DNA from 2 places in the Pantoea sp. X-Soil-YNGN-785 genome. Region 2 is predicted to be linked to the other one. Evidence: riboswitches for the same ligand, from Rfam matches in the RefSeq annotation. Region 2 holds a riboswitch; the other holds the start of a gene.
What was found. A riboswitch is a leader RNA that binds a small molecule or an ion and turns the genes downstream of it on or off. The one in region 2 is predicted to bind thiamine pyrophosphate.

Region 1 (4,089 bases), on a different replicon from region 2:
CCATGTAGGTGGCCAGCGTCCACGGACTGCCGGAGAAGCCAATCAGCGGCAGATCGCCATTCAGGTTTTTACGGATGGTGCGGACCGCATTCATCACATAGCCCAGCTCCATTTCAGGATCGGGCACCGGCAAACGCTCAACGTCGGCGCGACAGGTGACAGGGTTAGAGAAACGCGGGCCTTCGCCGGTTTCAAAGTAGAGACCCAGTCCCATCGCATCCGGAATGGTCAGGATGTCACTGAAGAGGATGGCGGCATCCAGCGGATAACGGCGCAGCGGCTGAAGGGTCACTTCACAGGCCAGCTCGGCGTTTTTACACAGCGACATAAAATCACCCGCCTGGGCGCGTGTCGCTTTGTACTCCGGCAAATAGCGCCCGGCTTGTCGCATCATCCATACCGGCGTGACATCGACCGGCTGACGTAGCAGGGCACGCAAATAACGATCGTTCTTCAGTTCACTCATCTCAACACTCTCTCAATAACAGGCGTGTAGTGTAGCACTTTCACGCTTCGGCGCGGCACAGGGCGACGGTATCTTCAATCAGGCGGCGTGCCACGGTGCCTGGCGGTGGCAGCAAAGGCAGCGCATCAAAACGGAACCAGGCGGCATCCAGCAGCTCTTTACCGTCGTGTTGCAGATCGCCACTGTCATATTCCGCCATAAAAGCGGTCATTAGCGATTGCGGGAAGGGCCACGGCTGGGAGGTCACGTAACGGACGTTTTTGACGCGGATATTGCTCTCTTCCATCACTTCCCGGGCAACGGCCTGCTCCAGCGTCTCGCCGACCTCCACAAAACCGGCCAGCACGGTGTAGACCTTGTTGCGATGGCGGGCATGATTCGCCAGCAGGATTTCATCGCCACGACGGATAGCCACAATGATGCAGGGCGCGATCTGCGGATAGTAACGCTCACGGCAATGGCTGCAGAGACAGGCAAATTCATGTTTGCTGTGGTGCATCTCATGGCCGCAATAGCCGCACCAGCGATGAGAACGGTAGAATTCCGCCAGCTGTACACCGCGACCCACCAGCTGAAACAGCTCCACATCCTGATCGATCAGCTGTCGCACGGAGAACATATCGGAAGAACGCGGCTCACAAATCAGCCAGACTTTTTCGCCCTGCCATTCACCAATGGTCCGGGCCTTACTGCCGGTTAAACCAAATTTTTCGGCGTTTCCGTGGGGTAAATCACCTTGTGGCAACCAAAGTTTCTGTTCATGGCTGACAATCCACCATCCAGCGTCTACGCTTGAGATTTCGCATTGCATTTATTTCGTCATCCTTAGCGTCAACCCGCACGCTGAAGCCCTGATGTTAAGTGTGTAGATAAACAACTATAACTCACATGGAGTTAGATATGCTTAACCAGTTAGACGTCCTGGCTGAACGCGTAGGTGGCAGTAATGAACTGGTCGATTCGTGGCTTGAAGCACGCCGCCAGCTACTGGTGACCTATTATCACCTGGTCGGTCTTAAACCTAAAAAAGAGGCGCTGACGCGTCTTGACGAGCAGGCGCTCGACAACTTCTGTCACGGCCTGGTCGACTATCTTTCTGCCGGTCACTTCAGTATCTATGAGCGCGTAATCAGCGAAATGAGTGGCGACAGCCCGATGATCGCTGCCGCGCAGATCTACCCTCCGCTGGAAGCGAATACTGAGCGTCTGATGCAGCTGTATGACGGTCACCTGCAGCAGGCGATTGACGATGAAAACTGCATGACCTTCCAGCAGGCACTCTCCGAAGTGGGCGAAGTGCTGGAATCACGCTTTACGCTGGAAGATAAGCTGATCCAGCTGGCCTGGGATAACCAGCTTGCTACGCCGCCAGTGGCGAATGACAGCCATATCGCGCGTCCGGCTTGATGGTTAACAACGGCAAAGGGCTTGAGATTATCCCGTAGCCCTTTTATGCTGAACAGGTTCTGAGGAGTACTCTCCAGAGAACCTTTGTTATTTTAGCGTTGAAATGTAAGGTTTTTACGCCCGGGTCTGTTATCAGACACCCGCGTAAAAACTGCTTCTTGTCGGAGTGCCCAGTTGGGCTGAGACCGTTAATTCGGGATCCGCGGAACCTGACCAGGTTAGAACCTGCGTAGGGAACAAGAGTAAAAATTCTCTGTATGCCAGCATGCCTGTGCTGTCTATACGGTTACTCCTTCCGAACTCCGGACAAGCATCGTTCCCCTTTAACAGGAAGATTGCTATGTCTGACCCAAAAATGACCCGTCGTGAACAACGTGCCCAGGCGCAGGAATTTATCGATTCCCTGCAAAGCGGCAGTGCTTTTCCCCAGTCCCGTCGCATCTGGATTACCGGCAGCCGGGAAGATATTCGCGTGCCGATGCGTGAAATCACCCTAAGCCCGACCCACATCGGCGGCACCAAAGAACAGCCTCTCTATGAGCAAAATGAAGCGGTGCCGGTCTATGACACGGCGGGTGCTTATGGTGATCCCGCGGCGCAGATCGATGTGCATCGTGGTCTGGAAAAGCTGCGCGCTCGCTGGATTGCTGAACGCGACGACAGTGAGCTTCTCGAACAGAACAGCTCGGGCTATACCCAGCAGCGGCTGGCTGACGAGGGGCTGGATCATCTGCGCTTCGATCACCTTCCGACACCGCGCCGCGCCCGTGCAGGCCGCCGTGTCACGCAACTGCACTATGCCCGTCAGGGCAGGATTACCCCGGAAATGGAGTTCATCGCCCTGCGGGAAAACATGGGCCGTGAGCGAATCCGCAGTGAGGTGCTGCTGCAACAGCATCCGGGACACAGTTTTGGCGCACATCTGCCCGCCGACATCACCCCCGAGTTTGTCCGTCAGGAGGTCGCTGCCGGACGCGCCATCATCCCTGCCAATATCAATCACCCGGAATCGGAGCCGATGATCATTGGTCGTAACTTCCTGGTTAAGGTCAACGCCAATATCGGTAACTCGGCAGTCACCTCTTCTATCGAGGAAGAAGTGGAAAAGCTGGTCTGGTCGACCCGCTGGGGTGCCGATACGGTGATGGATCTCTCTACCGGTCGCTATATTCATGAAACGCGAGAATGGATTTTGCGAAACAGCCCGGTGCCCATCGGTACCGTGCCGATCTATCAGGCGCTGGAAAAAGTGAATGGCGTGGCTGAGGCGCTGAACTGGGAAATATTCCGGGACACGCTGCTGGAGCAGGCGGAACAGGGCGTCGATTACTTCACTATCCACGCGGGCGTGCTGCTGCGTTATGTCCCGATGACGGCGAAACGTCTCACCGGGATCGTGTCGCGGGGGGGATCGATCATGGCCAAATGGTGCCTGTCGCATCATCAGGAGAGCTTCCTGTATGAGCACTTCCGGGAGATCTGTGAAATCTGCGCCGCTTACGATGTCTCCCTGTCGCTGGGCGATGGTCTGCGTCCGGGTTCGATTCAGGATGCCAACGATGAGGCGCAGTTTGCCGAACTGCGAACCCTGGGTGAACTGACGCGTATTGCCTGGGAGTATGACGTTCAGGTGATGATTGAAGGTCCGGGACATGTGCCGATGCATATGATCCGCCGTAATATGACCGAACAGCTCGACCTGTGCGATGAAGCCCCCTTCTACACGCTTGGCCCGCTGACCACTGACATCGCGCCCGGCTACGACCACTTCACCTCGGGTATCGGTGCCGCCATGATTGGCTGGTTTGGTTGCGCCATGCTGTGCTACGTCACGCCCAAAGAGCATCTGGGTCTGCCGAACAAAGAGGACGTGAAGCAGGGATTGATCACCTACAAAATCGCGGCGCATGCTGCCGATCTGGCGAAAGGCCACCCCGGTGCGCAGATCCGTGATAACGCCATGTCCAAAGCGCGCTTTGAATTCCGCTGGGAAGATCAGTTTAACCTGGCGCTGGATCCCCATACGGCAAGGGCGATGCATGATGAAACCCTGCCGCAGGAGTCGGGCAAGGTGGCCCATTTCTGCTCAATGTGCGGCCCCAAATTCTGCTCAATGAAAATTTCCCAGGAGGTGCGCGAGTTTGCGGCACGCCAGGATGCCCGTGCCGAGCCGGTTGAAGTTGGCATGGCGCAGATGTCAGATCGTTTCCGCAGCC
Region 2 (4,089 bases):
TTCCAGTTGGTCGAGGTTGTGTAGACCGGCAGGCTACAGCGTGTTTGCCGCCATCAGCGCCAGCCGCGTGATCCCCCGTGCGGCAAGGTTTTCTGCCGCCTGAGCTGCACGCATGCCACTGGCACACACCAGCACCACGCGCCGATCGGACGGCGGCTGCCAGGCCGCTATCTGCTGCGGCAAAATGCGTAGCACCCGTTCGGCCACACTGACCGGTGCTTCGTCTGGACTGCGCAGTTCCACAATGCAATCGTCCTCACTCAGCATCGGCTTATCGATAAACGGGATGCCCGGCGCGTCGGGTTCAGGCGCGTCATCAAAGCGGAATTGCCTGACGTGCCAGTCCACAAAGTCGCAGTGGATCATGCAGCCGAGCGGCGATGGCGTCAGTTTCAGCAATACGCTCAGCACCATCTGCGCCTGCATCGCGCCCAGCGTTGCTACCGCAGGCCCCATTACGCCAGCCGTGTTGCAATTACCCGAAGCCATCGGCAACTGAGGAAACAGCGCACGATAACCGGGCGCACCGCCGCAGAATCCACCGACGTAACCTTTACGACCCAGTACCGAGGCGCAGATCAGCGGCAGACCACGCGGAGAGCAGGCGTCAGAGAGTTGATAGGTAATGGCGAAGTTATCCGCCGCATCCACCACCAGAACGATCCCCTCCAGCGCCTGCGGCAGTTGGCTGGCGCTCAACATCCGGGGATGCGCCTCAACGTGGCAGTCAGGATTTCGCTGCGCCAGCGCGCGCTGCGCGCAGATTGCTTTGGGCTGGCCCACATCCCCAATGCCAAACAATGTCTGCCGGTGAAGGTTGTGCAGCTCAACCCGATCGCCATCGTAAAGCCGAATAAACCCTACGCCCGCGCCGGCCAGTAACGGCAACAGTGTCGCGCTGAGTCCGCCCGCACCCACCACCAGCACCCTTGCCCTGCTCAGGCGCTGTTGCCCTGCTTCACCGATCTCCGGCAACATGGTCTGTCGCTGATACCGATCCATTGCTGCTCCTCAGAACTGTGCCAGACCAAAAATGGGTGTTGAAGCTGACGCCATGTCACGCTGCTCCATCAATCCCGCCTGAAACGCCTCATGCCCGCCGTGGATCGCGGCGGCAAAGGCACCCGCCATCCGCACCGGATCGCGTGCTTTCGCCACCGCGGTGTTTAGCAGCACGCCATCAAAACCCATCTCCATCGCCTGCGCCGCCTGGCCTGGCGCACCGATGCCCGCATCAATTATCAGCGGCACATCTTTAAACCACGCACGCATGGCGCGGAGTCCCTCGATGTTGCGCAGCCCCTGGCCGGAACCAATTGGCGCGCCCCAGGGCATCAGCACTTCACAACCCGCTTCCAGCAGCTTCTCGCCGACAATCAGATCTTCGGTGGTGTAGGGAAAGACCTGGAAGCCATCAGCGCAGAGGATCCGGGCCGCTTCAACCAGCGCAAAGGGATCGGGCTGCAGCGTGTCGGCATGACCAATCACTTCCAGCTTGATCCACGGCGTGTCGAACAGTTCACGCGCCATCTGTGCCGTCGTCACCGCCTCTTTTACCGTATGGCAGCCCGCGGTATTCGGCAGAATCCGTTTGTTGAGCCGCTGCAACAGCGTGCGAAAGGCACCGCCTTCGCTGCCTTCACGACGCAGACTGACGGTAATTATCTCCGCACCTGATGCATCGATAGCCTGATGCAGAATGTCGGGTGACGGATATCCGGCGGTGCCAAGCAGAAAACGGGATTGCGGAGTGAATTGATAGAACATGGTTAACCTCCCTGCATCGGTGACAGGATTTCCAGCTGGCTGCCCGCTTGAAGCTGCTGGCTGACATAACGGCTGCGCGGCACAAACTCACCGTTCAGTGCGGTGGCGACGGTGCGCGGGTCGATCTGCTGCTCCGCCATAAGTTCCGCCAGCGTTGTTGCGCTGGTTTCAATCGTGCGTCCATTAAGTTGAACTCGCATGAGTCATCTCCTGAGTGAGTTGCAGCATGAGTTTTTCAGCCATAATCGGGGCCAGTAAAAAGCCGTGGCGGTACAGCCCGTTTAACGAGAAGCGCCCATTTTCATAGCGGACTTCCGGCAGGTTCTGGCGGTAGGCGGGACGCAGACCGGTGCCGCTCTCTACGATCCGTGCTTCAGCCAGCGCCGGATGCAGACTGTAAGCCGCGCTCAGCAGCTCCATCATCGCCCTGGCGCTGATCGGGCTGCTGTCGTGACTTTCGACCATGGTGGCTCCAAGCATGAAGTGGCCTCCGGCACGCGGCACCAGATAGCAGGGAAAGCGCGGATGCAGCAAACGGACCGGACGGGAGAGCTGAACGTCATGCGTATGCAGGATCAACATTTCGCCCCGCACGGCGCGCAGAGCGGGCTGCTGATCAAGAGCGTGGATGCCGCGGCAGTCGATGATTTTGCCGCCGGGTTTGCCGCTGTGAAAGGGTATGCCCGCCTCGTGCAGTGTGACGCGCAGTTGCTGCAGTGCGCAGCGCGGATCAAGATGCGCCTCTGCAGCAAAGAACAGGCCGCGGGCAAAGCGATTTTCCAGCGCCGGTTCGATGTCACCGGGGGCGACCCACTGATGCTGCTGCGTCATGCTGGCGAAGCGCGTCAGTTCGCGGCTGTCACGCGGTGGCGCAACCACCAGCGTGCCCTGCTGCTCCACGCCGTCGACGCGTTTCGCCCACCATCCGGCAGCGTGCTGGCCCCATTCGATGACCTGGTGTGGCGCGCTTTCTGCTTCGCACCAGGGCGCAAGCATGCCCCCCGCCCAGTGCGAGGCGGCACGACAGTCAGGCTGCGTAATGACTTCAACGGCTTCTCCCCGTTCCAGCAGTAGCGTGGCGACACACAGCCCGGCAACGCCGCTGCCCAGCACCGACCAGCGGCTCATGGTGCCCACCGGAGAGGAAGAGAGTGATTAAGAATGAGATGTTTCACTTTGGCCTCGTTATCGGTTAACGAAGACCCGTGATACAGAGGGAATAGGCAAAGACGTCGCGAACGCGCGCCTGCGGCAAGTATCGGATGCGATACCCGTCTTCCTACGCCAGTATCAACTGGGTCAGGTTCTAAGGGTCGCTAAGCCGCGCACTGCGCTATTAGCCTCTCAGTCTCTCTGGCGAGACTCCCCTGACGGCTTTAGTTGTAAGTTAAGCGGGCAGCTTCGTCAAGCCGCGTGCGTGAAGACGAGTCAGAAATCCGGGGGATAGGTGCAGGCGTTTACTGTAAGTGCAAAGACTCAGCATTCGCAGATAAGATAACAGAGAAGTGCTGAAACGGCAGGCGCCCTAAAGCGCCTGCAGCGATTGTGTCACCACGTCGGTTATTTCACGAATACGTGGTTCAGCGCGGCGATAATAGGTCCACTTCCCGACTTTGCTGGCTTCGACCAGCCCCGCATTGTGCAGGGCTTTCAGGCATAACGAAGTAGCGGGCTGTGATAAGCCCGCCTTGTCCTGGATGAGGGTGGCACAGACGCCATACTGAGCGAAGGGATAGAGCTGAGAATAGCCCGCAAACGCTTCGTCAGGATTTTTAAGCCACTTTAGTACTGCCACCCGGGTCGGGTTGGACAGTAACTTCAGGGCATTTTCGGGGGACATGCCGCCTCACATAAGATCAGGATTGAAAAACAGGATAGTCAGTATAGCCTTTCTCAGTGCCGCCATACAGGGAAGCGTGATCGACGGGATTCAGCGGATAACCTGCTTTAATGCGTGCCGGCAAATCGGGATTCGCAATAAACGAGCGGCCAAAACCCGCCAGATCGCCCCAGCCTTTATCAAGCATATGCTGTGCTTTTTCCGCCGTGTAGCGACCAGAATAGATGATCGGAGAACGGAATGTTTCCCGCAGCGCAACCCGGAAACTCTCTGGCATATCCGGGCTATTATCCCAGTCCGCTTCGGCAATAGAGAGATAGCCAACTTCCAGCTCATTCAGCAACTCCGCGGCGCGGATATAGGTCGCATGGGGATCGCTTTCAACCAGGCCAAGATAGACGCGCTCTTCGTCAGTACTCGAAAACAATGGCGCAAACCGCACGCCAACACGGTGGCTGCCAAATACCGCGCTGACCGCCTCA

Region 1: another riboswitch for thiamine pyrophosphate. It lies ahead of thiC (phosphomethylpyrimidine synthase ThiC); the one in region 2 lies ahead of AC6I8E_RS20860 (FAD-dependent oxidoreductase).

Annotation. Positions count from the first base shown of each region.
Region 1 covers NZ_AP035942.1:246,088-250,176, reverse strand. The annotation lists gene hemE (uroporphyrinogen decarboxylase) at 1-466, opposite strand, end outside; gene nudC (NAD(+) diphosphatase) at 507-1,277, opposite strand; gene AC6I8E_RS01090 (Rsd/AlgQ family anti-sigma factor) at 1,367-1,873, shown strand; TPP riboswitch at 2,026-2,126, shown strand; gene thiC (phosphomethylpyrimidine synthase ThiC) at 2,214-4,089, shown strand, end outside.
Region 2 covers NZ_AP035943.1:471,969-476,057, forward strand. The annotation lists gene AC6I8E_RS20840 (ASCH domain-containing protein) at 1-24, shown strand, start outside; gene AC6I8E_RS20845 (ThiF family adenylyltransferase) at 34-1,002, opposite strand; gene AC6I8E_RS20850 (thiazole synthase) at 1,012-1,767, opposite strand; gene thiS (sulfur carrier protein ThiS) at 1,770-1,967, opposite strand; gene AC6I8E_RS20860 (FAD-dependent oxidoreductase) at 1,951-2,895, opposite strand; TPP riboswitch at 3,027-3,146, opposite strand; gene AC6I8E_RS20865 (ArsR/SmtB family transcription factor) at 3,293-3,607, opposite strand; gene AC6I8E_RS20870 (alkene reductase) at 3,624-4,089, opposite strand, start outside.